Regions from separate parts of the Pseudoxanthomonas sp. LjRoot143 genome, predicted to be linked through region 3. Evidence: predicted binding sites of a transcription regulator. Region 3 holds the regulator's gene; each other region holds the start of a gene.
The links. The regulator FliA, encoded in region 3, starts transcription of late flagellar genes. The targets are predictions, from matches to a motif close to TAAAGTTTNNCNNNCNNNGGCCGATAA.
Positions count from the first base shown of each region.

Region 1: ACSQ1W_RS02330 (GGDEF domain-containing protein) is a predicted target of FliA. The motif match lies at 4,796-4,822, and genes of this name have one in related genera.
Region 2: ACSQ1W_RS14640 (methyl-accepting chemotaxis protein) is a predicted target of FliA. The motif match lies at 6,553-6,579, and genes of this name have one in related genera.

Region 1 is NZ_CAXUPM020000001.1:499,677-509,704, forward strand. It holds gene ACSQ1W_RS02305 (acetyl-CoA hydrolase/transferase family protein) at 1-183, opposite strand, end outside; gene ACSQ1W_RS02310 (DNA-3-methyladenine glycosylase I) at 277-822, opposite strand; gene ACSQ1W_RS02315 (YqgE/AlgH family protein) at 924-1,490, shown strand; gene ruvX (Holliday junction resolvase RuvX) at 1,567-2,016, shown strand; gene ACSQ1W_RS02325 (aspartate carbamoyltransferase catalytic subunit) at 2,036-2,980, shown strand; gene ACSQ1W_RS02330 (GGDEF domain-containing protein) at 3,180-4,739, opposite strand; gene ACSQ1W_RS02335 (hypothetical protein) at 4,888-5,112, opposite strand; gene ACSQ1W_RS02340 (prolyl oligopeptidase family serine peptidase) at 5,172-5,975, opposite strand; gene ACSQ1W_RS02345 (DNA ligase) at 6,040-6,891, opposite strand; gene ACSQ1W_RS02350 (DUF1294 domain-containing protein) at 7,033-7,644, opposite strand; gene mgtE (magnesium transporter) at 7,654-9,015, opposite strand; gene ptsP (phosphoenolpyruvate--protein phosphotransferase) at 9,220-10,028, opposite strand, start outside.
Region 2 is NZ_CAXUPM020000001.1:3,016,941-3,026,968, reverse strand. It holds gene ACSQ1W_RS14675 (alanine/glycine:cation symporter family protein) at 1-1,002, shown strand, start outside; gene ACSQ1W_RS14670 (TrmH family RNA methyltransferase) at 1,004-1,867, shown strand; gene ACSQ1W_RS14665 (M28 family peptidase) at 1,931-3,319, opposite strand; gene mscL (large-conductance mechanosensitive channel protein MscL) at 3,413-3,817, opposite strand; gene ACSQ1W_RS14655 (fumarylacetoacetate hydrolase family protein) at 3,923-4,630, opposite strand; gene ACSQ1W_RS14650 (hypothetical protein) at 4,695-4,970, opposite strand; gene ACSQ1W_RS14645 (Rieske (2Fe-2S) protein) at 5,059-5,382, shown strand; gene ACSQ1W_RS14640 (methyl-accepting chemotaxis protein) at 5,392-6,477, opposite strand; gene pncB (nicotinate phosphoribosyltransferase) at 6,699-7,868, shown strand; gene ACSQ1W_RS14630 (DUF3667 domain-containing protein) at 7,910-8,737, shown strand; gene ettA (energy-dependent translational throttle protein EttA) at 8,796-10,028, opposite strand, start outside.
Region 3 is NZ_CAXUPM020000001.1:2,048,170-2,058,197, forward strand. It holds gene flhA (flagellar biosynthesis protein FlhA) at 1-766, shown strand, start outside; gene flhF (flagellar biosynthesis protein FlhF) at 815-2,500, shown strand; gene ACSQ1W_RS09710 (MinD/ParA family protein) at 2,490-3,368, shown strand; gene ACSQ1W_RS09715 (RNA polymerase sigma factor FliA) at 3,365-4,117, shown strand; gene ACSQ1W_RS09720 (chemotaxis response regulator CheY) at 4,235-4,615, shown strand; gene ACSQ1W_RS09725 (protein phosphatase CheZ) at 4,615-5,232, shown strand; gene ACSQ1W_RS09730 (hypothetical protein) at 5,270-5,413, shown strand; gene ACSQ1W_RS09735 (chemotaxis protein CheA) at 5,441-7,183, shown strand; gene ACSQ1W_RS09740 (flagellar motor protein) at 7,402-8,142, shown strand; gene motD (flagellar motor protein MotD) at 8,161-9,123, shown strand; gene ACSQ1W_RS09750 (ParA family protein) at 9,123-9,905, shown strand; gene ACSQ1W_RS09755 (chemotaxis protein CheW) at 9,902-10,028, shown strand, end outside.

The DNA of each region.
Region 1 (10,028 bases), 1.5 Mb from region 3:
CATGCCGGCCGCGTGGGCCTGTTCGATGCGCATGGCCAGCGCCAGCGGTACCGCCTTGGGATAGCCGGAGCCGGTGAAGCCGCTCATGGCGACGGTCTCGCCGGGCTGGATGAGGCTGGCGGCGTGCTCGGCGCTGATCACGCGGTCGCGCAGGCCGGCGTGGCGGATACGGTCTTCGTGCATCGGAGGGGTCATCGGCGGGCGAAACTGCGATTATCGCGCGGGGGCGTGCAGTCGCAGGATACGACCATCGGCGCGTAGGCGGGTTGCGCCGGATCAATGCCCCGCTGCGGTCATCCAGGGAGGCCGCTGCTTCGCGGCGCGGCGGAAGGCAGGGCAGTCCTCGCGGTGCGCGCCGGACAGATAGCCCAGGCTCATCAGGAACTCGTTGGTGATCTCGCCGCCGGTGAAGCGGAAGGTCTTCTTGAACAGCTTGATCCACTCGGCTTTCGGCAGCGGGTGGTGCGTATCCAGCCAGGCGGCGAAGCTGCCATGGCTCTTCCTCAGGCGCTGGATCACCTGCGCGTTGTGGATGGCGGCATCGACCTTCAGGCGGTTGCGGATGATGCCGGGGTCGGCCAGCAGGCGGGCACGATCCTTGTCGCCGTAGCGCGCCACCTTGTCCACGTCGAAGCCGCTGTAGGCGGCCCGGAAGCCGTCGCGCTTCCTCAGCATGGTCTCCCAGCTGAGGCCGGCCTGGTTGATCTCCAGCAGCAGGCGCTCGAACAGTACCGCTTCCTCTCGCTGCGGAAAGCCGTATTCACGGTCGTGATAGGGGCCATGCAGCGGATGGCCGGGGGCGATGTCGCAATAGCCTGACATGAGCACGCGCCTGGAAAGGGACGGACGATTCTAGGGCGTGTTGCGGACAGTCCGTGTCCGCGCAGGCGCGGTGGGCGCGGCGGCGGGCTAGAATGGTCGCCATGCAAGACGCCGCCACGCCCCTGGCCAACCAGCTGCTGATCGCCTCACCGGCGCTGTCCGATCCGAATTTCGCGCGCGCCGTCACCCTGATCTGCCAGCACGACGACGACGGCGCCATGGGCGTGGTCGTCAACCGCCCTTCGGAATACACGCTGGGCGAAGTACTGCGACAGATGAACCTCGCCTCGCACGATCCCCGCCTGGACGAGCAGATCGTACTGGCCGGCGGTCCTGTGCATCCCGAGCGTGGCTTCGTGCTGCACGACGGTGCGCGCGCCTGGGAATCGACGCTGGAAGTCGCCAGCGGCCTGTACCTGACCACCTCGCGCGACATCCTCGAAGCGATGGCGGAAGGCGAGGGGCCGGCGCATGCCGTGGTGGCGCTGGGCTGTGCGGGGTGGGGCGCGGGGCAACTGGAATACGAACTGGGCGAGAACAGCTGGCTGACTGCGCCCGCCGACGCCGAACTGCTGTTCGCTGTGCCGCTGGAGCAGCGCTGGCAGGCGGCGGGCCAGCGGATCGGCGTGGACATGACCCGCCTGACGGACTACAGCGGCCACGCATGAACCCGCGCGTGCCGACGTCGTGTCCACGCACGCCGCTGCAGGATGGCGCAGACCGTATCGAACGGAGGCACTGGGCATGAAGCTGGATGGCACCGTACTGGGATTCGACGTGGGCTCGCGCCGCATCGGCGTGGCCGTGGGCAGCGCCTTCGGTACCGGCGCCCGTGCGCTGGCGGTGATCGACGTGCATGGCCACGGGCCCGACTGGCCGGCGATCGACAGGCTGCACGCCGAGTGGAAGCCCGACGGCATGGTGGTGGGCGACCCGATGACGCTGGAAGGCGGCGACCAGCCGATCCGCAAGCGCGCCCATGCCTTCGCCCGCGAACTGCGCACGCGCTACCAGTTGCCGGTGGTGCTGGTGGACGAACGCACCAGCTCGTTCGAGGCCGCGGAGCGCTTCGCGCTGGACCGGGCCGAGGGCCGCAAGCGCCGCCGCGATGCCGCCGCGCTCGACGCCGTTGCCGCCGCCGTCATCATCGAACGCTGGCTGGCCGCGCCCCAGGACGCGACCCAGCTGACCTGACCCTCCACGACCACGCCCCATGACCCCACAACTCGATTCCGACGGACGCCTGCGCCACCTGCTCACCCTCGACGGCCTGCCGCGCGACACCCTGTGCCGCCTGATAGACCGTGCCGGCCAGATCCGCGATGCCGCGCTCGGCCGCACGCCGCGCCGGCAGGTGCTCGACGGCACCACGATCTGCACGCTGTTCTTCGAACCGTCCACGCGCACGCGCAGCTCGTTCCACATCGCCGCGCAGCGGCTGGGCGCGGACGTGCTGAACTTCGATGCGTCCACCTCGTCGACCCGCAAGGGCGAGACCGCGCGCGACACGCTGCGCAACCTGGAAGCGATGGGCGTGCGCGGCTTCATCGTCCGCCATGCCGAAGACGGCGCGGTCGCCGCGCTGGCCGCCGAGGCGGGCGAGGGCACCGCGCTGATCAACGCCGGCGACGGCCGCAGTGCACATCCTACCCAGGGCCTGCTGGACGTGCTGACGATCCGCCAGGCAAAGGGCGCCGATTTCTCGCGACTGAAGATCCTGATGGTCGGCGACGTGAACCACTCGCGCGTGGCGCGCTCGGACCTGCATGCGCTGCGCACGCTCGGCGCGGGTGAGATCCGCGTGTGCGGCCCGCAGTCGCTGCTGCCGGACGATGGCACGCTGGCCGGCTGCGAAACCGGGCAGGATTTCGATGCGATGCTCGATGGGGCCGACGTGGTGATGATGCTGCGCCTGCAGCGCGAACGCATGGAAGAAGGCCTGGTGTCTTCGCTCGAGGACTACCACCGCGACTACGGCCTGACCACGACGCGCCTGAAGCGCGCGGCGAAGGATGCGGTGGTGCTGCACCCCGGCCCGATCAATCGCGGCGTGGAGATCACTGACGAGGTCGCGGACGGTCCGCAGTCGCTGGTGCTGCGCCAGGTCAGCAACGGCGTTGCCATCCGCATGGCGGTGCTGGAGATGCTGCTGGGCTGAGGCGGTGTGGCCCGCGTCGGGCATGCGTGGGTCGCCGCTGTTGGGCTGACCTCCAGATTCCGTCATCCCGGCGAAAGCCGGGACCCAGCGACTTCATGCATCAGGCTCAGAGACACTGGGTCCCGGCTTTCGCCGGGATGACGGCTTCGAGCATCGCGGGGCAAGAGAAGTCGACGTCGCGTCGATCTCTTTCGCGGAGTCACTCCGGCGCGGCGACCACGCGGTTCTTGCCGGCCTGCTTGGCCTGGTACATGGCGCGGTCGGCGCGGGCCAGCAGTTCGTCCTGCGACTCGCCCGGCTGCCAGCGCGCCACGCCGGCGCTGAAGGTCACCAGGATGCCGCGTCCTTCGTAGACCAGCGGCTTGTGCGCCAGCCTGTCGCGCAGGCGTTCCAGCGTGCCCATCGCTTCCAGGAAGCTGGTCTCGGGCAGCAGCAGCACGAACTCCTCGCCGCCGAAGCGCGCGACGGCATCGCTGGCGCGCAGCGTGGCGCGGGCCAGGGTCACCACATGGCACAACGCAGCGTCGCCGCCGAGGTGGCCGTGCGCCGCGTTGATGTGGCGGAAATCGTCGAGGTCCAGGAGTGCCAGCGTCAGGGTCTGGCCGCTGCGCAGGGCGCGGACGGATTCGCGCTTGAACAGCTCGTCGAAGCCACGGCGGTTCAGCGCTTCGGTCAGCTGGTCCACGCGCACCAGTTCGGAGACCGACTGCAACTCCTGCTCCAGGTTCATCACGCGGCGCTCGGCTTCTTCCACCTCGCGTCGCGCCTCCAGCAGGCTGTCGCGCGCGCGCAGCGCCTGTGCCTGCACCTGGGCGGTATCTTCCAGGATGTCTTCCATCCGCTTGCCCAGCTCGGCGATGCTGCGGCTGTCGCGCACGGCCTGCGCGTGGAAGCTGATGCGGTCGTGGTACTCGCCGGTACTGCTGGCCATGCCGTCCAGCCGTTCGACGAAGGTCACCATCATGTCCTTCATCGAGGCCTTGGATTCGGCCAGCCCCTGTTTCAGCAGGCCCTGCTTGTAGATGACCTCGCGCAGGCCTGCGCGGGTCTGTTCCAGCGCGGTGCGGTCGAGCGGGCCGGCGAGCAACTGGCGCACGGCGCCGATCTGGTCCTGCAGCCAGCTGCCATCCTCGATCAGTTCGCCGACGTTCTCCAGCAGCAGGTCGAACAGGCTGCGCATCAGTTCCTGCGCGTCGTTCACCTCGTGCGTGCGTTGCCCCACCTGCTGGCAGAGGTCGCGCAGGTCGGTGCCGAGCTCGCCGATGGGCTGGTTGGCCTGCCACTGACGCACGCGGTCCGCCAACGCATGCGCCTGCGGCAGCAGGGCGCCGTCGTCGCGCAGCAGCTGTTCCATGCCACCGACGAGCAGGTGGTGCAGCAGATCGCGCAACTGTTCGGCTTCGCCGGCCAGCGGCTCGTCCTGGATCGTGCGGATGTACTTGTCGACCAGTTGGCGCAGCGCGCGTCCGTAACGCGGCCAGTCGCTGTCGGCGTGTGCGGATTGCAGGCGCTCACCCATGCCGTGCAGTTCGCCGGGCAGGCCGGCGACGCCGTCGGCGAACGCGGACAGCAGGGCACCGGGTTCCTCGGCGTGCGCGAACAACGCCTGCAGATGCGCGCTGCTGATCGCCGGATGCGGGCCGGCCGCGCGGGTCGTGGCGAGCTCGCGCGAAGCGGACGCGCCGGCCTCGCGGCGACGCGACCACAGCCGGCGGAAGCCGCCAGTAACACCGGAGTTGTCGTCGGCCACGTCAGCCATTCGGGTCGCTCTCACGGCCATGGGCGGATGCCCGTCAGCCACCAGGGGATGCCGGGTTATCGGCAGCGTTGGGCACAGGTTGAGGGGCAGGTGGCCCGGCGTTCGGCGACGACGCCGGAAGCGTGATGCAGGACGCGGCGGTGCCGGGTCAGTCGGCGCCCGGGGGGAAGCGGGCCAGGGCTTCGTCGATGATGGCCAGCTGGGCCAGGGCTTCCCCGTTGCCTGCCGTGGCGGCGGCGCGCACCTGGTCCAGCGAGGGATGCGACACGATCAGCAGCAGGTTGCCGCACGCCGGGCAGGCGTAATCGGTGACGGCGTCGTGCAACTCCATCGCCATCGCGCGGGGCTGTCGCCCTGCCAGTTGCAAGGGCATGCCAGTGCACGCTCGCGCCAGCCGGCGGTGAAGTAGTCGGGGACGAGCTCGGCCATCGATCAGCGCCCACGACGCTGGGCGAACAGCCAGTCCCACATCGGGGCATACGCGTAGGTGGCGTCCCAACTGTTGTGGTTGGCGTCCGGGAATTCGGTGTAGCGCGCGTCGCGCGCACCCGCGGCCTTCAGCGCAGCCTCCATGCGGCGCGACTGCGACGGCGGCACCACGTTGTCCTGGCCGCCGTGGAAGATCCACACCGGAATGTCCTTCAGGCGCTGCGCAGCGGCGGCGAACGGGTCGGCAGCGTTGCCCACGCTGTGCGCACGCAGGCCGGGACGCGCATCGGTCCAGTCGACGGTGATGCCGCCGCAGACCGGCACCAGAGCGGCAAAGCGGGCGGGCCGCTGCATCGCTAGTTCCCAGGTGCCGTAGCCGCCCATCGACATGCCGGTCAGCGAGACGCGGTCAGGATCGCCGTTGAACTCCCTCAATGCTGCATCGAGCGTGGCGAAGGCGATGGGACCGGCGACCTCGGTCCATTCCGTCTCGTCCGGTGCCTGCGGAAACACCACCACGGCAGGGAACGTATCGGCATGCTGGCGCAGGTACGGCCCCAGGCCGGCCATCGTCTGCTTCACCCCATCGCTGCCGCGCTCGCCCGAGCCGTTGAGGAACAGCACCACCGGCGGCTTGCCGCTGCGGAAGCGCGCGGCGGGAACGAACACCTGGTAGCGGTAGGTCTTGCCGTCGACGGCGACCTCGCGCGCGACGAACTCGCCGGTGGGATTCATGGGGGCAGTGGTGGTGCAGGCGGTCATCAGGATCAGCAGCAGGCCCAGGCAGGCGGTGGCGAGAGAGCGCATGGCGGTCGCGGTCCAAGGGTAACGGGCGGCAGCATACCTCGTGGTGCGAGGCGTAGCGCCCACGTCAGCGCTTCGGGTCTGGCGGAGGCCGGTCTTCGCGTACACGCACGAAACGGGCGAAGCGTGGCAGTCCGGTGGAGGTGAGGCCGTTGTAACGATACGTCAGCCACGTGCCGATCGGGGGTGGCGCGGAACGCTGGGCATCGGTGAAGCCGGTGCCGATACGGAAGTTGCGACCTTCGGGAGTGCGCACCTGCAACGCGCCCATCATGCCGGTGTACTTGCCCTTGCCGGGCAGGTGCGCGATCACTTGGGCCTCGGCGTCCTCGTGCGGCTTGTACTTGAGCAGGTCCTCGCTGCGCCCGGTACGGTAGCGTGCGGAGCGCCGATGCAGCATCAGACCCTCGCCACCGGCAGCGACCACGCGCGCCAGTTCCTCATCCAGCGCGGTACGCGTATCGAAGCGTCGCTGCGGAATCATCGCCAGGTGCATGCTGCTCGCCGCCGTGATCAGGGCACGCATGCGCACGACCCGGTCAGTGAACGGACCGGGGTGGGCGGGCAGATCGAAGGCCATGAAACGCACGTGCCGCCAGGCCTGGGGATCGGATCCGGCGCGGCGGACCAGGGCGCTGATCTCATCGAAGCGGCCGCGCGCGATCCACAGTTCGCCGTCCATGGGTTCGATGGGCCAGCCGCGCGTGAACGTGGACGGTGCTGCGATCCGCGCGCCGCCGCGCGTCCACAGGGCGTGGCCGTCCCAGCGGGCGCGTACGCCATCCAGTTTCTCGCTGATCAGGAAATCGGGGAGTGCCACCCCGCCGCGGTATGTCGTCGCCAGCATCGGTTCGGGAGATGGCGCAGCCAGCGCGGACCAGGTCAGCAGGCACAGCAGGGCGGAGAGCAGCAGGCGCATGGCGGCGAACCGGGCCGAGGGGACGTCAGCGTCGCGCGTCCGATCCAGCGTGGGGATCGGCACATGCCGCCGCCGTGCGTAGGAAGTGCCCGACCCGGGGCGGCGCTCGAAGATCCTGCAAGGGCCGTGACGACGCCCTGCTTACGCCCGCGTCCACAACCACGCACCGACGGTGGCGACATGAAGCACCACCATCGTCCAGAACACGATGCGGTAGCCGGGCTTGCGCGACTTGTGCCGCAGCGTGTGCTGCGCGATCCACGCGCCAGGCCAGCCGCCCAGCAGTTCCAGCAGGTGCAGCGTGGTTTCCTGCGTGCGCCAGCGGCCTGTTTGCGCGGCATGCTTGTCCAGCGCATAGACCACGTAGGTGATCGCCGACAGGATCATCGGCAGGAACATCGCCTCGAACGGCAGTCGGCCCCCGCGGATCGCCCACGCGATCAGCAGCGCGTACGCGAGGACGGCCACCGCGCCCGGGATGACCGATGACGGCCGTGATGGCCCGCGTGCAGACGTCGCAGGACTGGCGCGACGCACTGCAGGGGCCGTCCGGTGCACGGCCTGCGCCCGCCACTTGCCATCGGGCTGGCGCTGCGCCTTGAACTTCACCAACTCGCCGACTTCAGGCCGACGGCTGTCCAGCCGGTAGTCACGGATATGGAAAAACACACGGACGGGTTCGCCGTCGATCGGGGCGATGAAGCCGAAGCCGCGGTCGTCGTTCCATTCGCTGACCTTGCCGAGTCGTTCCATGGTCCGGTCTCAGTGCAGCAGGATCAGCGTTGCCAGACCCAGGAAGCAGAAGAAGCCCATCACGTCGGTGACCGCCGTGACGACGACGGTGCCGGCGACGGCGGGATCGATGTTCATGCGCTTGAGCAGCAGCGGCAGCAGCACGCCGGCCGTGGCCGCGGCGCAGAAGTTCAGCACCAGCGCCATCGCGATGACCAGCGACAGCATCGGACTGCGGAACCACACGAAGGCGATCACGCCGACGATGCTTCCGATCAGCACGCCGTTGATCAGCGCCACGCGGATTTCCTTCCACAGCAGGATACGCGCGTTGCTGGCGCCCACCTGGCCCAGGGCCAGGCCGCGCACCATCAGCGTCAGGACCTGCACGGCCGCATTACCGCCGATGCCGGCGACGATGGGCATCAGCACGGCCAGCGCGACGATCTTCTCCAGCGTCACCTCGAACTGGCCGATGACGCTGGCGGCCATGAACGCGGTGAACAGGTTGATGCCCAGCCACACCACGCGGCCGCGCACGGCGCGCTTGACCGGCGAGAACAGGTCTTCGTCCTCGTCCAGACCGGCGGCGCCCAGCGCCTGGTGCTCGGCCTGCTCGCGGATGATGTCGACCACGTCGTCGATGGTGATGCGGCCAAGCAGGATGTTGTTGTCGTCCACGACCGGTGCCGACACCCAGTCATGGTCGGAGAACTGGCGCGCGACTTCCTGCGCGCTCTCGCCGACGTCGATGGCGGGCTGCTCGTCGTCGATCAGGCGGTTGATCGGCGTGGTGTCTTCGTGCGTCACCAGCGCGGCCAGCGGAACACGGCCGAGGTACTGGTGGCGGCGGCTGACCACGTACAGATGGTCGGTGTGGTCGGGCAGTTCGCCGCGCAGGCGCAGATAGCGCAGCACCACGTCGACATTCACGTCGGCGCGCACGGTGACCACGTCGGGGTTCATCAGGCGGCCGGCGGTGTCCTCGGCGTACGACAGCACCTGTTCCAGGCGCTCGCGGTTCTCGCGATCCATCGACTTGAGGACTTCGTCGATGACGGTGTCGGGCAGGTCTTCGACCAGGTCGGCGAGGTCGTCGATGTCGAGGTCCTCGACCGCGGCGACGATCTCGTCGGTGTCCATGTCCGCCAGCAGGCTCTCGCGCACCTCGTCGCCGACGTGCACCAGCACTTCGCCGTCGTCCTCGGGATCGACCAGGCCCCACACGACTTCGCGCTTGCCGGGCGGCAGCGATTCCAGCAGGTTGCCGATTTCCGCGGGCGACAAGGTGTTGACCAGCCGGCGCACGGGACCCAGCCGACCGCTGTCGAGCGCGTCGGAGAGCAGGCGCAACTGGCGTGCGGTCTTGTCGTGGCGGATGGTCTCGACCATTCGGTACTCCGGAATGGGGCCGATCCGTCAGGCGGATGCGACCGGGGCATCAAGCGTTCATTCCGCCATTATCGCCCGGCCTGCGATTTATGGACACCCTTGGCAAGCGCAGTGAGGAGGTCCTGTGGGAGCGACGCAAGTCGCGATGGGCCAGCGGGATAGCCTCATCGCGACTGACGTCGCTCCCACAAACTCCATGGGACTTCAGGCAGAGGTCGCCGCCTTCAACCAGCGCTCGATGCCGGCGCGGTCGCGTGCCTGCAGCAGCTTCTCGGTGCGCGCCTGCAGGTCGCCGAGGTCGGCGTCGCGGATCGCGCGGCGCACTTCCAGCAAGGTGGCCGGGTGCAGGCTGAATTCGCGCAGGCCCAGCGCCAGCAGCATTGGCGCCAGCGTAGCGTCGCCAGCGATCTCGCCGCACATCGCCACCGGGATGTCGTGTTCGGCGCCGGTGCGGATCACGTGGCGCAGCAGGCGCAGCACGCCGGGATGCAGGGGTGAATACAGTTCGCCCAAGGCGTCGTTGTTGCGGTCCGCCGCGAGCAGGTACTGCACCAGGTCGTTGGTGCCGATGGAAACGAAGTCGACGACGTCGGCGAAGCCGTGCAGCGCGATGGCGGCAGCGGGCACTTCGATCATGGCGCCCAACTCGAGCTGGACCGCGATTTCGTGGCCCTGCTTGCGCAGTTGCAGCGCCGCGCGCTGCAGGCGACGGCGGACCTCCAGCATTTCCTCGCGGCCGCTGACCATCGGCACCAGCACGCGGACCGGTCCGTAGTTCGACGCACGCAGGATGGCGCGCAGCTGGGTGTCGAACACGCCCGGATGCGCCAGCGACAGGCGCACGCCGCGCACCCCGAGGGCGGGGTTCTCCTCGTCGCCGGCGACCAGGCCGGCACGGTCCGCCTTGTCGGCGCCCAGGTCGAGCGTGCGGATGGTCACCGGACGGCCGCCCATGCCGAGCACGAGGTCGCGGTAGACCTGGAACTGCTGCTCTTCGCTCGGCAGTTCGCGCT
Region 2 (10,028 bases), 970 kb from region 3:
GACAGCGCGACCAACGTGCTCTGCGGCACAGCGGGCTGCGAGTCGCTCGGTGGCGTGGGCGGCATGAAGCTGTGGATCGGCCTGGCCGTGGCGGCACTGCTGGCGGTCATCATCTTCGGCGGCATCAAGCGCATCGCCACCTTCGCCGAGGTCGTGGTGCCGTTCATGGCGCTGGGCTTCATCCTGATGGCGGTCACCGTGATGATCGTCAACGCCGGCAAGGTGCCGACGATGTTCGCCGACATCTTCTCCAGCGCGTTCGGTGCGCATGCGGCCTTCGGCGCGATCATCGGCCAGGCCATCATCTGGGGCGTCAAGCGCGGCATCTACGCGAACGAGGCCGGGCAGGGCACCGGCCCGCACGCCGCCGCCGCCGCCGAGGTCTCGCATCCGGCCAAGCAGGGCTACGTACAGGCGTTCGCGATCTACTTCGACACCATGCTGGTCTGCACCTCGACCGCGTTCCTGGTGCTGTCCACCGGCATGTACAACACCTTCAAGAGCGTCACCGAAAACGGCAAGGACACGCTGGTGGAGATCTTCTCCGGCGTACCCGGCGTGCAGCCGTCGGAGGGCGCCAAGTTCACCCAGGCCGCCGTCGAGTCGGTGCTGCCGGGCTGGGGCGCGGGTTTCGTGGCACTGGCGCTGTTCTTCTTCGCCTTCACCACCATCATGGCCTACTACTACATGGCCGAGACCAACCTGACCTATCTGGCCGGCGTGAAGAAGACGCATCCGCTGGCGACGCTGCTGCTGCGCCTGGGCATCGTGGGCATGGTGGTGTTCGGCGCGTACCACAACGCCGCGATGGCGTGGACGCTGGGCGACATCGGCGTGGGTCTGATGGCGTGGTTGAACGTCGTCGCCATCCTGTTCCTGCAGAAGCCGGCGCTGATCGCGCTGCGCGACTACGAACGGCAGAAGAAGCTCGGCCTGGATCCGACCTTCGATCCGGATGCACTGGGCATCCGCAACGCCGATTTCTGGAAGACCAAGGCCTGACGTGAGCAATCCCTGGAACAACCGCCCGCCGCGAGGCCCCGGCAACCCACCCGACCGGCGGCGTCCGCCGCGTGCGCCGGACGAGCGCGCGCCGCGCAACGAGGCGCCGCGTGAGGAGCGGCCTGCGGGAGCTTCGCGCAGCGAGCTGCGGTTGTATGGACTCAATGCCGTGCACGCGGTGTTCGCACGCCGACCCGAGGCGATCCGCAAGGTCTATCTGATCGAGTCGCGCATTCCGGCGCTGAAGCCGCTGCTGGCCTGGTGCGTCAAGCAGCGCGTCGGCTATCGCGTGGTGGAGGAAGGCGATCTAGACCGGCTCGCCGCCAGCACGCACCATGAAGGCGTGGTCGCCGATGTACTGAAGGTCGAGCCGGCGCCGATGGGCGACTGGCTGCGCACGCTGCCAGAGGGAAAACCCGTGGCAGCGCTGTGGCTGGACGGCGTGGGTAATCCGCACAACTTCGGCGCGATCCTGCGGTCGGCCGCGCATTTCGGCGTGGCCGGGATCCTGCTGCCGCGCGACTCGACGCTGGCGATTTCCGGCGCGGCCGCGCGCGTCGCCGAAGGCGGCGCCGAGCAGGTGCCATTGGTGCGCATGGGGCAGACCGACAATGCGGCGGCACAACTGCGGAATGCGGGATTCTCGCTGGCCGCGACGGTCGTACGTGGTGGTGACGATCTGTTCGCGGCCCAACTGCCGCAGCGCCTCGTCTACGTGATGGGTGCGGAAGGCGAGGGCATGGATGCACGCCTTGCCGACGCCTGCGATGCACGCCTGTCGATTCCCGGCAGCGGCGCCGTCGAGAGCCTCAACGTCGCCGCCGCGACCGCGGTGTTCCTCGCCCAGTGGAAGCAGCGTCTGTAGAGCGGAGCTTGCTCCGCTGCTCTTTCTCGCGATCCGATAGCCGAGCAAGCTCGGCTCTACGCCTCATTCCTTGAGCTGGCTGCCGAAGTCACCATCGGCCTCTGCCGCCAGATAGGCGAATACGGTGTACGCGGCGACGTTCTGCGCCAGTGCGGCGGGATCGATCTTGTCCAGCGTGTCGTCGGCGTTGTGGTGCAGGTGGAAGTAGTCGCTCCCATCCTGCGCCAGCCATGCCCACGCCATGCCTTTCGCCGCGAACGGACTGATGTCCGGGCCGGCGCTGCCCTTGCCGGGCGCGTACTCGATGCCCAGCGGCGCCAACGCCTGCGCGATCTGCTCGGTGGCCTTGCGCGCGTGTTCCGGCGCGCCGGTATTGAAGGCATAGATGCGGCCCGCGCCGAAGTCGCTCTCGGCAGCGATCTGGTGGCGGGTGATGTCGGCCAGGTGCTTCTCGGCATAGGCCTTGCCGCCATAGAGGCCCTGCTCCTCGTTGGCGAAGGCGATCACGCGGATCGTGCGCTTCGGCGCCTGCTTCAGTTTGCCGATCAAATGTCCGGCGGCCATGGTGATGCCGATGCCGGCGCCATCGTCGATCGCACCGGTGCCCAAGTCCCACGAATCCAGATGGCCGCCGATCACCACGACCTCCTTCGGCAGGCTGCGCCCGGTGATCTCGCCGATAACGTTGTGCGAGGTGTATTCGCCGTCCCAGCCGCAGTCCAGCGCCAGCGACACCCGCACCGGGCCGCGCTGCAGCAGGCGCGCCAACTGGTCGGCATCGGGAATGGTCAGCGAGGCCGACGGCACCGGCGTCAGGCCGTCATCGAAGCGGGTGATGCCGGTATGCGCGACGCGGTGATTGTCGGTGCCGGCCGAGCGCATCAGGAACGCCAGCGCGCCTTTGCGGATCGCCGCCGACGGCCCCTTCGAACGGATCGCGCCGCCGTTGCGGTAGTCGCTACCATCGCGTGCGGCCTTCATCTGGTAGTCGACGAACGCGATCTTGCCGGCCAATGAACCCTCCGGCGCGGCTTCCAGTGCGGCCAGGTCGGCGAAGCGGACGATCTCCGCCTCCACCGTGCCGGCCGGGCTGCCGCCCAGCGCGGTAATGGTGATCGGCTGGGCGTGCGCACCGACGATGGCGGCGTGTTCGCTGCGGCGCACCCACTTGGGGAACGTCACCGGCTCCCGCCATACCTTGTCGAAGCCGAGCGCCTTGAACTTCGCTTCTGCCCATGCCACGGCTTTCGCGTCGGCTTCGCTGCCCGCCAGGCGCGGGCCGATCTCGGTGGTCAGCGACTCCACGACTTTCCAGCCGGTGTCGTCGGCCAATGCCTGTTCGCGCAGCGTGGCGGCCGTCGCGAGAGCGGCGTCGGGGATGCGGGTTTCGCGCTGGGCGGCGAAGGCGGGAACGGCGAGGGTCAGTGCGAGCAGCAGCGGAGCAAAGCGCATGGCGTATCCCGGAAAAACGAAGGCCACGAGCTTAGCAGCCCGCGGCCTCGCGGTTCCTTTGCCGGTGTTGCCGGTTAGGAATGCAGCGTCCGCTTACTTCTTCAGCGAATCGCGGATCTCGCGCAGAAGCAGCACGTCTTCGGGCGTCGCGGCGGGTGCGGCCTCCGGCTTGCGGTGCAGGCGGTTGACTGCCTTGACCAGCAGGAAGATCGCGAAGGCGACGATGACGAACTGGATGACCGTATTGAGGAACTCGCCGATGCCGATGACGACGGCGGGGACCTCCTTGCCGGCTGCATCGATGGTGGCCTCCTTCAGCGTCCAGGCCCACTTGGAGAAGTCGACACCGCCGACCAAAAGACCGATGGGCGGCATGATGATCTTGTCGACCAGCGTGGTGACGATCTTGCCGAACGCGGCGCCGATGACGACACCGACCGCCAGGTCGACCACGTTGCCGCGCGCGATGAACTCCTTGAACTCGCTGACCATGCCCATGCCGGTTTCCTCATCCATCGACGCCATCGCGCCATCGGGAGCGACTATAACGCGCGTGGCGTGGCTTGTTGACTGACATTGGCGGCACCGGCCACCGCGCTCGCCTCAACCGACGATGCGTCCCTGCAGCGTCACCACACCATCCAGCGACGCAGCGAACGTGTCGCCCGGCGCCAGCGCAGCCACGCCCGCCGGCGTGCCCATGAAGATCAGGTCGCCGGCCTTCAGCGCGTAGAGCTTCGACAGTTCGATGAGGATATCGGGCACGTCCCAAATGAGGTCGTGCAGCGCGCCGTGCTGGCGCGTCTGGCCGTTCACCTGCAGTGTCAGCGTGCGGCCGTCGAGGTCGCCCGCCTGGTCCACGGCCACCAGATCGCTGATCGGCGCGGAATGATCGAAGCCCTTGCCGGTGTCCCAGGGCAGGCCCTTGGCCTTGGCGGCGGCCTGCAGGTCGCGTCGGGTCAGGTCCAGGCCCACGCCGTAGGCGACCACCAGCGAGGTGGCGGCTTCGCGGCTCAGGTCGCCGGACGGTGCGTCGGTGCCAAGGGCCGCCACCAGTTCGACCTCATGGTGGAGATCCTGCGTGCCGGGCGGATAGGGGACGTCGGCATCGCCGGTGACGATGGCGTCGGCCGGCTTGTGGAAGAACACCGGTGTACCGCGCTCGGCTTTCGAGGTCGGGGCGCTGGCGCCCATCTCTCGCGCATGGTCGGCGAAATTGCGGCCGACGCAGAAGATGCGGCGCACCGGAAACGTGGCGCCGCCGCGCACGGGCACGCGGGGAACGGGGGGAGCGGGAATGAGGTCGGTCATGGCGGCCGGACGAGGAGCAGACGGCCGCTGAGTGTAGGCGGGAACCGGGTTCCCGCGAATGACATCAGCGCGGCAGCGGCAGCACCGGCTTGCGGACCACGTGGTATTCGGCATCCACCACGCGGGCGTCGCGCGCCTGCGGTTTGCCGCGCTGGCGCACCAGCTTGTACACCAGGCCGGCCGCGATCATGGCGGCGCCGACGAACACGCTGAAGAACACCAGCACGCCCAGCAGTGCGACGCCCAACAGGCCCAGGCCGACCCGCAGCAGCGGATGGCGCGGCTTGCGCGGAGCGAAGGCGTGGCGGAAGGCGTTGAACTGGAAGTGGCGTGCGTACATGGCGTTGCGTCGTGCAGAATGCGGCGGGGGCCGGTGCCGCAGTATCGGATGACCGTTATGTGACCGTGTGAGGACTTCGTTAAACGCCATGCGACTGAGTGCACTGAATGACATCGTCGACGGTGGTTTTGCCGAGGTAGAGGCCACGATCGGCGACGATGCCGAGTCATTGATCCTCTTCCGGGACGGCGAAGACGTCCGCGCCTGGCTGAACGTCTGCCCGCATGCGGGCCGTCGACTCGACTGGGCGCCGGGCCAGTTCCTCAAGAGCAAGGAGGGCCACCTGGTCTGTGCGGCCCACGGCGCTTCCTTCGAGCTGGTTCGCGGCGATTGCGTGGCGGGGCCGTGCCGCGGCGACTCGCTGCGTGCGGTCGCCGTGCAGGTGCGCGACGACGGCGTCTGGCTGGCCTGAGCGGCAGCCTCAGTCGACGCCCTGCACGATCACGCAATGCCAGCCGGTGCGGTAGGTCTCGTAGCCCGGTGACGCGGCATGCGCGACGCAATGCGCGCGGCCATCGATGACCAGGTCGACGGCCGCGCGCGACTGGGCTAACAACGCGGCACGGCCGGGAAAGTCCAGGCGAGGTGACGTCGCGTCACCGCCCGCCGTATCGGCCAGCACGTGCCCCTGCCCATCGACGATGCAGACCCGGCTGCGACGCCACTCGGCCTCCGACAGGGGCGTGCGTTCGACGATGGTCTGCGCGAGCGCGTCCCAGCGGAACACGATGCCGAGCACGCCGAGCGGGCGACCCGTCACGCGACCGCCCTCGCGCACCGTGCAGGCGTACACGAGCACGCGCTCGCCGCCCGCCAGCGGGCTGGCATGCATCGACTGGAAGCCGAATGCCTCGCCACTGGCGGTGGCCATCGCCGACTGGAACCAGACCTGCTGCGCCACCGACTGGCCCGCCGAGCGGTACTGGCGCGGCCGTCCATTGGCGGTGACGTTGCCCTGCAGATCGGCGAGTACCAGGTCGAAATAGACGGTGTACGAATCGAGGATCTGGCCGAGGCGCTGGCTCGCGTGGGCGAGCGCTGCCGGGCGCGGGTCCTGCACGGCCGCCACCATGGCGGCGTCGGTCGCCCACCAGCGTACGTCGCAGCTGCGCTCGTACAGGTTGCGGTCGATCAGGTCGATGTTGGCCAGCGCCAGATCGGTCAGGCGGGTACGACGGACATTGGTCTGCAACTCGTCCAGCCGCTCGCGCAGGTCGGTGCTGGTGCGACCCGCCATCTGGTCGATCTCGCGCGCCGTATCGCTGACCCGCCGCGACAGCGTATCCATCTCTTCCGCGATCACGCCGAAGCTGCGCCCGGCCGTGCCGATGCGGACGGCCTCGATGCGGGCGTTCATCGAGATGATGCGGGTGACGCGGTTGATCTCGTCGATCTTCTGCAGCGACTGGCGCAGCTGCTTCAACAGCGAGTCCGACAGTCCGGACACGGACTGGATGTGGTCGTCGATGCCGGCGTCGGATGCGGAAGCGGCGGGGCATGCGTTCATGGATCTCCTTGCGCGGAAGGGCGGGCGGTGCGGCGTCGCAGGCGGCGGTACGCGATCGATCCCGTGATTGAGGCGCTATCGGCGAGCGCGCGGACCGCTTTAATCGGCACCTTGGCGGTGCAGGATTTCCCCGTCATGGGGCAGTGCACCGAGATCGACTGCGATGGCACGCGCGCGCCGTGCGACCATGGAGACCCCCGACGGCACCTGGCGTGACCGGCATGATGATCCCCTCGCTGCTCGACACCGACCTCTACAAGCTGACGATGATGCAGGCGGTGCTGCACCAGCACCCGGGCGCGCAGGTGCTGTACCGCTTCAAGTGCCGCACGCCGGGCGTGGACCTGGTGCAGCACCTCGACGCGATCTCCGCGGAGATCGACCGGCTCTGCACGCTGCGTTTCAGCGACGACGAACTGCGTTTCCTGTCCACGCTGCGCTACATCAAGCCGGACTTCGTCGACTTCCTGGAGCAGTTCCAGCTGCGCCGCCGCCATGTGCACATCGCGCCCTCCACGCAGGTGCCGGGCGAACTGGACCTGACCATCGATGGTCCGTGGCTGCAGACCATCCTGTTCGAAGTGCCGGTGCTGGCGATCATCAGCGAGACCTGGATGCGCGCGCAGCCGGACGGCGACGCGCAGGAAGGCGAGCGCCGCCTGCGCGCCAAACTGGGGCGGCTGCGCGATGTCGCGCCGGACTGCACCATCACCGACTTCGGAACGCGGCGACGCTACTCGCACGACTGGCACGCCCGGCTGCTGCCCATCTGCCAAGAAGTGCTGGGCGGCCAGTTCGTCGGTACCAGCAACATCCACTTCGCGCGCCTGTACGGCATGACGCCGCACGGCACGATGGCGCACGAGTGGTTGCAGGCGTTCCAGCAACTGGGCCCGCGCCTGCGCGATTCGCAGCGGGCAGCCTTCGAGGCATGGGCGCAGGAGTACCGGGGCGACCTGGGCATCGCGCTGTCGGACGTCGTGGGTCTGGACGCGTTCCTGCGCGATTTCGACCTGTACTTCAGCAAGCTGTTCGACGGCATGCGCCACGACTCCGGCGACCCGTTGGCCTGGGGCGATCGTGTCATCGCACACCTCGAGTCGCAGCGGATCGACCCACAGGGCAAGACACTGGTCTTCAGTGACGGCCTGGATATCGACGCTGTGCTGCGCATCCACGCCCACTTCCGTGGGCGCTGCAAGGTGGGCTTCGGCATCGGCACCAACCTGACCAACGACCTCGGCCCGAAACCGCTGCAGTTGGTGCTGAAGATGGTGCGCTGCCAGGGACAGCCGGTCGCCAAGGTCAGCGATACGCCCGGCAAGGGCATGAGCGACGATCCCGATTTCGTGGCCTACCTGCGCAAGGTGTTCGGACTGCCGATGGAGTGAGGCGGCCGCTGCTTTCCCAAACGCAGGTGCTCCGCTCTAGAATGCGACGCTTTGCAGCCATGGGGATGGCGATGTCGGATACGGGGAAGTGCGCCAACTGCGCACGGGCGATGGATGGTCACGAGCAAAAGTTCTGCCCTGCCTGCGGTCAGCCGACGCCGGCGCATCGCATCGACTGGCATTTCCTGGGGCACGAGCTGGAGCACAGCGTGCTCCACATGGATCGGGGCATCCTCTATTCGCTCAAGGAGCTGATGCTGCGGCCGGGGCATCTGATGCGTGCCTATCTGGAAGGGCGACGGGCGAACCAGGTCAAGCCGCTTTTGCTGCTCATGATTTCGGCTGCCGCGGTAGTGGTGCTGGGGAAGTACCTGCTGGGAGGCGATCTGGTGGGATCGGCGATGCAGGCTGGCTACTCACAGGGGCGTGCCATGGGCGGTGGCGACGTCGCCGATCCTGTGGTGGTAACGAGCACGTTCGCGATGGTGAGGGATTGGATCAACGGCCATCTCACGGCCTTCACGCTGCTGTGCCTGCCGCTTGAAGCTGCCGCGTTCCGACTGGCGTTCCGTGGGCGCGGGCTGAACTATCCCGAGTGGCTCGTGGTGTCGGCCTTCCTGACGGTGCAGACATTCGTTTTCATGGCGGTCGCCGTATCGGTGCAGCGTTGGGTGCCGAGCGTGCAGGCGTGGATTCTGCCTGTCGTCTTCGTGTATGCGGTCTTCTCCTTGATCCAGCTGTTCCAGCATCACTCGCGTTGGGCAACCGCATTTCGTGCCTTGGTGGGTCTGGTGATGTTCGTGCTGGCCCAGAGTCTGTTTACCGCACTGATCGTTGCCGTCCTGCTGGTGGCATCCGGCTTGCGCTGATCGAGCACAAAAAAACGCCGGCCTTCGCCGGCGTTTCCAGGGCGGGGCGAGAAGTGGCTTACTTCAGCGCCTTGAAGCGCAGACGGTGCGGACGCGCGCCTTCTTCGCCCAGACGACGCTTCTTGTCTTCCTCGTACTCGCGGTAGTTGCCCTGGAAGAACTCCACGTGCGAATCGCCTTCGAAGGCGAGGATGTGCGTGGCGATGCGGTCCAGGAACCAGCGGTCATGCGAAATGACGAAGGTGTTGCCGGGGAATTCCAGCAGCGCGTCTTCCAGCGCACGCAGGGTTTCGATGTCCAGATCGTTCGACGGTTCGTCGAGCAGCAGCACGTTGCCGCCCTGCAACAGCGTCTTCGCCATGTGCAGGCGGCCGCGCTCACCACCGGACAGCGAGCCGACCATCTTCTGCTGGTCCTGGCCCTTGAAGTTGAAACGGCCGATGTAGGCGCGCGACTGGATCTCGACGCCGTTGATGTTGAGGATGTCCAGGCCGCCCGAGATTTCCTGGAAGACGTTGTGGTTGCCTTCCAGCTTGTCGCGGCTCTGGTCCACGTAGGCCAGCTGCACGGTCGGGCCTTTGACGATCTCGCCGGAGTCCGGCTTCTCCTGCCCGGTGATCATCTTGAACAGCGTCGACTTGCCGGCGCCGTTCGGGCCGATGATGCCGACGATGGCGCCGCCCGGGACCAGGAAGCTGAGGTTGTCGATCAGCAGGCGGTCGCCGAACTTCTTGGAGACGTTCTTGAACTCGATCACCGAGTTGCCCAGGCGCTCGCCCGGTGGGATGAAGATCTCGTTGGTCTCGTTGCGGCGCTGGTAGTCGACCGACTGCAGTTCTTCCAGGCGGGCAAGGCGGGCCTTGCCCTTCGAGCGGCCGCCCTTGGCGTTCTGGCGCGACCACTCCAGTTCCTTCTGGATCGCCTTCTGGCGGGCCTTTTCCTGGTTGTCTTCCTGCTTCAGGCGCTCGTCCTTCTGCACCAGCCAGTCGGTGTAGTTGCCCTTCCACGGAATGCCGCGGCCGCGGTCGAGTTCGAGGATCCACTCGGCAGCGTTGTCGAGGAAGTAGCGGTCGTGGGTGACGGCCACCACGGTGCCGGTGTAGCGGGCGAGGAACTGCTCCAGCCACTCGACGGACTCGGCGTCCAGGTGGTTGGTCGGTTCGTCGAGCAGCAGCATGTCCGGCTTCTGCAGCAGCAGGCGGCACAGCGCGACGCGGCGCTTCTCACCGCCGGAGAGCTTGCCGACGATCGCATCCCACGGTGGCAGGCGCAGCGCATCGGCGGCCACGTC
Region 3 (10,028 bases):
GCTGGCGCTCGACCCGGGCGGCGCGTTCGGTGCCATCGATGGTATTCCGGGCAAGGATCCGGCCTTCGGCCTGGATGCGGTGTGGATCCAGTCACACCAGAAGGCCACCGCCGAATCGCTGGGCTACACCGTGGTCGATCCGGCCACCGTCATGGCCACCCATCTTTCCCACCTGGTACGCGAACACGCGCCGGAACTGCTCGGCCACGAAGAAGTCCAGCAGCTGCTGGCGCAGTTGGGCCGCAGCGCGCCGAAGCTGGTCGAGGACCTCACCCCGAAGGCGCTGCCGCTGGCCACCGTGGTGCGCGTGCTGCAGAACCTGCTGATCGAGCGCGTGCCGATCCGCCAGCTGCGCCGCATCGCCGAGGCACTGGTCGAGTTCGCCCCGCAGAACACCGATCCGGCCGCGCTCACGGCCGCCGTACGTACCTCGCTGGGCCGTTTCATCGTGCAGGAGATCTCCGGGATGGCGCCGGAACTGCCCGTCTATACCTTGGCGCCGAATCTGGAACGCGTCTTGCAGGACAGTACCCAGGGAACCGGCGCGGCGCTGGAACCGGGACTGGCGGAACGCCTGCACCAGAGCCTCGCCGACGTGGTGACCAAGCAGGAAGCCCGCAGCGAGCCTGCGGTGGTGCTGGTACCGGGAACGGTCCGCGCCGCCCTCGCCCGCCTGGTCCGCCACAGCGTCCCCTCGCTGTCGGTGCTGGCCTACAGCGAGGTTCCCGAGGACAAGCGGTTGAAGCTGGTCGGCACGATCAGCTGATACCCGGAGCAGCAGAACCCGACGCGACCTGGAACCGGATAGCACGCCATGAAAATCAAACGCTTCGTCGCCCCCGACATGCGCACCGCCTTCGCGATGGTCCGGCAGGAACACGGCCCGGACGCGGTGATCCTGTCCAACCGGGTCACCGAGGATGGTGTCGAGATCGTCGCCGCCAGCAACTACGACGAAGCGCTGGTGCAGCGCACGCTGGACGCGATGCGCCCGGCCGCGCCCGCCGCGCCGCTGCATCCGCTGCTCGACCCGGCGCCGCAGGCACCGGCCGCCAACGCCCCGGCGCTGTCGCCGGCCGAAGCTGCGGCCAGCTACTTCGCCCGTCGCCAGCCGGCCGCTCCCGCCGCCCCGCGTGCCGAGGCCGCAAAGCCGGCGCCCGCCCCGATCGCACCTGCCGCGCCGATCGCACCTCCGCGCGCACCGGTGGTTGTCGCGCCCGCGCCGATCCACGACGAGATCCCGGCGCCGGTCATCCGCGACATCGCACCGCAACTGATCGAACCCGAATCCTTCGCGGCCAAGCTGGCCGCCTGCCTGCCGGCCGCGCCCGCCAACGAACCGGTCGCCAGGATCGAGCCGGCCGCGATCCCGCGCCGCCCGGCCTCGCACCGCGCCGAGATCGACGACACGCTCGATCTGGACGCCCTGCTGCCCTCGATCGCCCCGCCGCTGTCGCTGCCGGAACCCGAACCGGCACCGGTCGCCGCACTGCACGCCACCCGCGTGACCGCCGCCGCACCGGCCCCGATGCCGGCCGCCATCACCGTGCCGACGCTGACGGTCGTCACCGACAACGCCGCGGAAGCGCGGGAGAGCGACGAGCAGCTGGTGCAGATGCGCGGCGAACTGTCCGCCATGCGCGAGATGATCGAGCGCGAGATGCATCGCCTCACCGACGAACGCCTGCGCGGCTCGCCGGTGCGCATGCAGGCGATGGAGCTGATGGAAGACTACGGCTTCGACGCCGGCATCACCCGCGACATCGCCCTGCAGATTCCCGCCGACACCGAACTGCATCGCGGCCGCGGCCTGATGCTGGGCCTGCTGTCGAAGAAGCTGCCGGTGCTCGACACCGATCTGCTCGACACCGGCGGCGTCATCGCCCTGGTCGGCCCGACCGGCGCCGGCAAGACCACCACCATCGCCAAGCTGGCGGCCTGCTTCGCGCAGCGCCACAACGCCCGCGATGTCGCTCTGGTCACCACCGACACCGTCCGCGTCGGCGGCCGCGAGCAGCTGCACGGCTACGGCCGCCAGCTCGGCATCGCCGTGCACGAGGCCGACAGCGCGCAGACCCTGGCGCTGGTGCTGGAGCGTCTGCGCGACTACAAGCTGGTGCTGATCGACACCGCCGGCCTGGGCCAGCGCGACCGCAACCTGGTCGGCCAGCTCAACTGGCTGCGCGCCTCGGGCCAGGTGAAGACCCTGCTGTGCCTGCCGGCCAATTCGCACTTCTCCGACCTGGACGAAGTGGTCCGCCGCTTCAGCACCGTGCAGCCGCAAGGCGTGGTGCTGACCAAGCTGGACGAGACCGGACGCCTGGGCAGCGCGCTGAGCGTGGTGGTCGACCACCAGTTGCCGATGACCTGGGTGACCGACGGCCAGCGCGTCCCCGACGACCTCCACCGCGCCAACAGCGCCCACCTCGTGCTGCGGCTGGACCAGCTGCGCCGCGAAGCCGACGAACCCTGCTCGACCGAGGCCACCCATGTCGCCTGATCACCCGCTGCAGACCAATCCCCGCAGCACCCCGCCGTTGCCCGGCGCGTTCCATCCCGTGCGTGTCGTCGCCGTCACCGGCGGCAAGGGCGGCGTGGGCAAGACCAACGTGTCGGTCAACCTCGCCGTGTCGCTGGCCGAAATGGGCAAGCGCACGCTGCTGATGGACGCCGACCTGGGCCTGGCCAACGTCGACGTACTGCTCGGCCTGTCGCCGAAGTTCACCCTGGCCGACCTGATCGCCGGCCGCTGCGGACTCGAGGACGTGCTGCTGGAAGGCCCCGAGGGCGTGCTGGTGGTGCCGGCCTCGTCGGGTTTCCGCCACATGGCCGAACTGACGCCGGCCGAACATGTCGGCCTGGTCAACGTGTTCTCCGAACTGCAACGCGCGCTCGACTTCATGGTGGTGGACACCGCCGCCGGCATCAGCGACAGCGTGCTGACGTTCTGCCAGGCCGCCCAGGACACCGTGGTGGTGGTCTGCGACGAGCCGGCCTCGATCACCGACGCCTACGCCCTGATCAAGGTGCTGGCGCGCGAGCGCGGCCTGGACCGCGTGCACGTCATCGCCAACATGGTCCGCGACCCCAACGAAGGCAGGAAGCTGTACGAGAAGCTCGCCCGCGTCTGCGAACGCTTCCTCGGCGACGTCGCCCTGCACTACCTGGGCGCCGTGCCGCAGGACGACTGGCTGCGCCGCGCCGTGCAGCGCCAGCAGCCCGTCGTGAAGGCCTACCCGGGCAGCCCGTCCGCCCGCGCCATCACCGACATCGCGCGCACCACCGCCCGCTGGCAGCCGCCGGTCGGCGCACGCGGCAACGTCGAGTTCTTCGTCGAACGCCTGATCCAGCGGGGGGTGGCCGCATGAACACCGCCGCCGCCCAGTACCGCGCCGTGCAACGCAGCAGCGCGAACGACTTCGTCACCCAGCACGCCGACCTGGTGCGCCGCATCGCCCACCACCTGGCGGCGCGCCTGCCGGCCAGCGTGGAGATCGACGACCTGATCCAGGCCGGCATGATCGGCCTGCTGGAAGCCTCGCGCAGCTACGACGCCGAACAGGGCGCTTCGTTCGAAACCTACGCCTCCATCCGCATCCGCGGTTCGATGATCGACGAGATCCGTCGTGGCGACTGGGTGCCGCGCTCGGTGCACCGCCGCGCCCGCCAGGCCGCCGCCACCGTGCGGGAGATCGAGCAACGCACCGGCCGCGCCGCCATCGCCACCGAAGTGGCCAGTGCCATGGAGATGCCGCTGCCGGAATACCTGCGGCTGATGGAAGACGCCGCGCGCGGCCAGGTGCTGAGCCTGGAGTCGCATATCGACGACCACGGCGAACCGAACACCACGCGCACCGGCGGCCCGTCGCCGCAGCAGCACCTGGAGCGCAGCGAGTTCCGCCAGCAGTTGGTGAAGTGCATCGGTCAGTTGCCCGAACGCGAGCAGCTGGTGCTGTCGATGTACTACGAGCAGGAGCTCAACCTGAAGGAAATCGGCGCGGTGCTGGGCGTCAGCGAGTCCCGCGTCTGCCAGATCCACGGCCAGGCCATGGTGCGCCTGCGCGGTCGCCTGCAGGTGTTCGAGAAGGCCGATGCCGGCCTGGAAGACCAAGACTGAAGAATCCCCGCAGCCTGCCGATAAAGCCCCGGTAGGCCGCCGCGTGCAGCCCCTGCCTTGCCGTTGCCCCTCGCCGGGCACGCTTTACCGGAGTTCGATGTGACCGCCAACAAGAACATGCGCATCCTCATCGTGGACGACTTCTCCACCATGCGCCGCATCATCAAGAACCTGCTCAACGACCTCGGCTACACCAACACCGCCGAGGCCGACGATGGCACCACCGCGCTGACCGCGCTGGGCCAGGGCAGCTTCGATTTCGTGGTCACCGACTGGAACATGCCGGGCATGACCGGCATCGAGCTGCTGAAGGCCATCCGCGCCGACGACCGCTTCAAGACGCTGCCGGTGCTGATGGTGACCGCGGAAGCCAAGCGGGAACAGATCATCGAGGCCGCGCAGAACGGCGTGAACGGCTACATCATCAAGCCGTTCACCGCACAGACGCTGGAAGAGAAGCTGGGCAAGATCTTCGAACGCCTGGGAGCCGCCGCCTGATGAACGCCGTCGCCGATGCCACCGGTGCGCGCGCGGCGCTGGTGGAAAAACTGCAGCACGCGCTCGATGCGCTGGAACAGGGCGACGAAGCCGGTTGGCGCCGGGAACTGGATGCGATCGCCGCCTGGCGCACGCAGCCGATGATGCAAGGTCTCGGACGCCTGGCGCGCGAGCTCGCGCAGACGCTGGGCGAACTGCCCCCGACCGATGCCGGCGAACTCGACGACGCCTGCTCGCGCCTGGACCACGTGGTCGAAATGACCGAACAGGCCAGCCACAAGACCCTCGACCTGGCCGAGCAGTGCCGCGGCTACGCGACCGAACTGAAGGCCACCGCGCTGTCCGCCGAACAGGCGGCGCTGGTGGAGCGCATCGGCAAGGGCCTGTCCGAGATGGCGCTGGCGCAGAGCTACCAGGACCTCACCGGCCAGATCATCCGTCGCGTGGCCGGCATCGTGCGCCGCGTGCACGAGGGTTTCGGCGCGCTCGGCCTGCCTCCGCCTGAAAAAAAGCAGGAGAAGGGTTCAGAACTCGCCGGCCCGGCCGTTGCTGGTCTTGACCGCAACGCGTTTTCGCAGGACGACGCCGACGACCTGCTGTCCGGCCTGGGGTTGTAGCCCCGGGGGACGTGCGCTGCGGAACCGGAGACCTGCCATGCACGCTGCTTCCGCCCGCCGTTCCCGCCATCCCGTCGTCCTGCTGTTCGTGGGATTGCTGCTGGTGTGCGATGTCGTGGTCGGGCGCCTCCTGCGCCGCCGCCACGCCCACGCGATGCACCTGCCCGATCCCTTCCGCTGATCGCCTGCCACGGTACCCCGTCCTCCCATGTCTGCCGTCACCCCTGAAATCGCCGCCGACTTCCTGATCGAAGCACAGGAGATCCTCGACCGGCTGGGCGAACAGCTGGTGACGCTGGAGCACGACCCGTCCGACAGCGGCCAGCTCAATGCGGTGTTCCGCGGCTTCCACACGCTGAAGGGTGGCGCCGGCTTCCTCGGCATCCAGGCGATGGTCAATCTCTGCCACGCGGCCGAGGAGACGCTCGGACTGGTGCGCGCGGGCCAGGCGACACTGGAAGCACAACACTTCGACGCCGCCCAGCAATCGCTGGACTGGCTGCAACAGATGCTGGACGCCGTCGGCGCCGGCGAGGAACCGCCGCACGCGCCGCAGACGCTGATCGAGCAGTTCGACGTGCACGGCAGCGCACCCACGCCTGCACAGAAACCTGCCGCGGCAGTCGCACCGGCAGCGCAGGCCGGCGGCGACCTGATCGGCGACGACGAATTCGAGGCCCTGCTCGACCAGTTGCATGGCGGCGGCGCACCGACCAGCGTAGCGCCCCCCGCCCCCGTCGCGGCCGCCCCGACGCCGGCGAAACCCACGGCACCCAAGCCGGCCGCAAAGGCCGGCGGCGAGGCCGAACAGACCATCCGCGTGGATACCAAGCGGCTGGATGCCATCGTCAACCTGGTCGGCGAACTGGTGCTGTCGCGCAACCGCCTCAAGACGCTGCGTGCCCGCATCCGCGACGAGGAACTCGACCGCGCCGTCAGCAGCCTCGACATCGCCACCGCCCGCCTGCAGACCGCGGTCATGCGCACCCGCATGCAGCCGGTCGGCAAGGTGTTCTCGCGCTTTCCCAAGGTCGCGCGCGACGTCGCCCGCCAGTTGCAGAAGGAAGTCGACCTGGAACTGGTCGGCGCCGACACCGAGTTGGACCGCAACCTGGTGGAAGCCCTGGCCGATCCGCTGGTGCACCTGGTGCGCAACGCCATCGACCACGGCATCGAAGTGCCCTCGCTGCGCGAAGCCTGCAGCAAGCCGCGCGCCGGCCATGTGCGCCTGTCGGCGCAACAGGAAGGCGACTTCGTCACCATCGAGATCCGCGACGACGGCGCCGGCATCGATCCCGAGCGCCTGCGCGCGAAGGCGCTGGAGAAGGGGCTGATCGATCCGGAAGCGGCCGCCCGTCTGACACACGACGAGTGCCTGCAGCTGGTCTTCATGGCCGGCTTCTCCACCAAGGCCGTGGTCACCGACATCTCCGGCCGCGGCGTCGGCATGGACGTGGTGCAGTCGCGCATCCGCGAACTCAGTGGCCAGATCACCATCCATTCCGACGTGGGCCGCGGCAGCCGCTTCGTCATCCGCGTGCCGTTGACGCTGGCCATCCTGCCCACGCTGCTGGTGCAGGCCGGCGATCCGGTCTACGCACTGCCGCTGGCGCGCGTCATGGAAGTGCTGCATGCGCCGTCGGAAAGCCTGCGCTGGTTCGACGGCCAGGCCGTGCTGGACCGCCAGACCCACACCCTGCCCCTGGTCGACCTGCGGCAGTGGCTGCGCGTGGATCCGGTGATGGCGCCGCTGCTCACCATCGTGGTGCTGCAGATGGGCGAACAGCGCTTCGGCCTGATCGTCGACCAGGTGCGTGGCCGCGAGGAGGTCGTCATCAAACCCCTGCCGCGCGCCGTACGCGGCCTGCCCGGTTACGCCGGCGCCACCCTGATCGGTGACGGCCGCATGGCGCTGATCCTCGACGTCGACGGACTGCGCGCGACGGCGTGACGCGCTAACGATTTGAGGGACCGGTGCTGTTGTGGGAGCGACGTAAGTCGCGAGCTCTTTCCTTCAGACATCAACACCCTGCTCCACCCCGTCTCGCGGCCATCGCGACTTACGTCGCTCCCACACCGGATATCCGGATGTGATCAAGGTCGCGACTTACATCGCTCCTGCAGGACGCACGCCTCAAGTAGACCTGAACGGGGCCGATAGATCAGACCATGGACATCTTCAGCCTCATCGGACTTCTCCTGGCGCTGGTCGCCCTGGTGGGTGGCAGCATCCTCAAGGGCGCGGGCCTGTCATCGCTGTGGTCGTCGGCCGCGTTCGTCATCGTCATCCTCGGCACCATCGCCGCGATCCTGGTGCATACGCCGCCGCCGGTGTTCAAGCGCGCCCTGGCGATCGTGCGCTGGATCATCCGTCCGCCCGGCACCGAAGGCGACGCGCTGGTCGCGCAGATCGTCGAATGGAGCAACATCGCCCGCAAGCAGGGCCTGCTGGGACTCGAGCCGGTGGTGAACCAGCTCGACGATCCGTTCCTGAAGAAAGGCCTGCAGATGCTGGTCGACGGCGTGGAGCCGGAATCGATCCGCCACATGATGGAAATCGACCTCAACGGCCAGGAACACCAGGACCTGGCCGCCGCCAAGGTGTTCGAGGCGATGGGCGTCTACGCGCCCACGCTGGGCATCATCGGCGCCGTGTTCGGCCTGATCGCGGTGATGAAGAACCTGGCCGATCCCAGCAAGCTGGGCCACGGCATCGCTGCCGCGTTCACCGCGACCATCTACGGCATCGCCTCGGCCAACCTGTTCTTCCTGCCTATCGCCAGCAAGCTCAAGAGTGTGATCGGCGGCCGCAGCCGCGAGCAGGAAATGATCATCGAGGGCCTGATCGCCATCGCGCAGGGCGAGAACCCGCGCAACATCGAGGCCAAGCTGGCCGGCTTCCTGCACTGAGCCTGCGGGACGACGGCGATGGCACGCAGGAAGAAGCACGAAGAGCACGCCAACCACGAGGCCTGGGCGATTCCCTACGCCGACCTGATGACGCTGCTGCTCGCCTTCTTCGTGGTGATGTACGCCATCTCCACCGTCAACGAGGGCAAGTACCGGGTGGTGGCCGATTCCCTGACCGCCGCCTTCGGCGGTGCACCGCGCACGATCAATCCGGTGCAGGTGGGCAACCACCAGTTGCAGGGCGCGGACTACGATCGGCCGTCGCCGATCAAGTCCGGCGCCAAGAAAGGACCCTCCGCGCCCTCGCCGTCGCCCAACGTCACCCTGCTGGCGGCGATGGCGTCGCAGATGAACATGTCGCTCGACGCCAAGGGCCTGCAGGCCGCGCAGGGCGAACTCAAGCGCATCGCCGACGACCTGGAGCGCGCGCTCGCGCCACTGATCGACGAGAAGCTGGTCACCATCAAGCGCTCGGCACTGTGGCTGGAAGTGCAGATCAACAGCGACATCCTGTTCGCCACCGGCTCGGCGGCGCTGGACCCGCAGGCCCAGCAGACCGTGGGCAAGCTCGCCGCGGTGCTGGGCAACGTGCCCAATTCGGTGCGCGTGGAGGGCTATACCGACGACCGCCCCATCCGCACCTCGCAGTTCCCCTCGAACTGGGAGCTGTCGTCGGCGCGCGCCGCCAGCGTGGTCCACCTGTTCGTGCGCGACGGAATTCCGCCGGAGCGGCTGGCGATGATCGGCTACGGCGAGTTCCGCCCCATCGCCGACAACGCCACCCAGGAAGGCCGCAACGCCAACCGCCGTGTGCTGCTGATCATCCTGGCCAGCCCCACCGGTCCGGCACCGAACTTGCAGGCACAGGAACAGGCCCCGCCGCCGCCGTCAGTGATCTCGCTGCCGCCGCTGCCGGCCCACGCCGCGTCGCCCATGCCCGGAGCGCCGCCGGCGCCCCAGGTCCATGAAGGAGTCCAGTGATGCGCGTGTGGGCAATCGCCAACCAGAAAGGCGGCGTCGGCAAGACCACCACCACCCTCGCCCTCGGGCGCGGCCTGGCCATGCGCGGCCATCGCGTGCTGCTGATCGACCTGGATCCGCATGCATCGCTGACGCGCGCGTTCGGCCTGGCCACCGATCCGCAGCCGACCGGCGTGCTGGACCTGTTCGACGAACAGCCGCCGACGCTGGCCAGCGTGGCGCGCAGCACCGAAATCGAGAACCTCTCCTTCGTCGCCGCGCAGACGCCGCTGGCGACGCTGGAACGCCGCAGCGCCACCCAGCCGGGCCTCGGCCTGGCGCTGTCCAACGCGCTGGCGCGCGGCGGCCACGCCTACGACCACGTGCTGTTCGACTGCCCGCCCACGCTCGGCCTGCTGATGGTCAACGCGCTGGCCGCAGCCGACCACGTCATCATCCCGACGCAGACCGAACCGCTGGCACTGCATGGCCTGAAAGGCATGTGCCGCACGGCGGAGATGATCCAGCGCTCGCGCCACCGCGAACTGCCGGTGTCGATCCTGCCCACGCTGCACGACAAGCGCACGCGCACTGGCGCCGACACGCTGAAGGCGATGCAGGACGAGTACGGCGAGCGCGTCTGGAACGATGCCATTCCCAACGACACCCGCATCTGCAGCGTCGACGTACTGACGCGTTCCAGCCCGGCCACCGCCTATCCCGGCCGTGGACTGTCGGCCTACCGCCGCGCGCTGGACTGGCTGCTGCTGACCGAAGCCCGCGACACGGAGCAGGCCGCATGACCACCCCCGCCGTCCTCGACGACTACCTGCTCGACCTGCTCGGCGATGCCGCCGTGGCGCCCGTGCAGGCCGCCGAGCCGGCGGCGACCGCTCCTGTCGTCATCGATACCGCGCCGGCCGCCG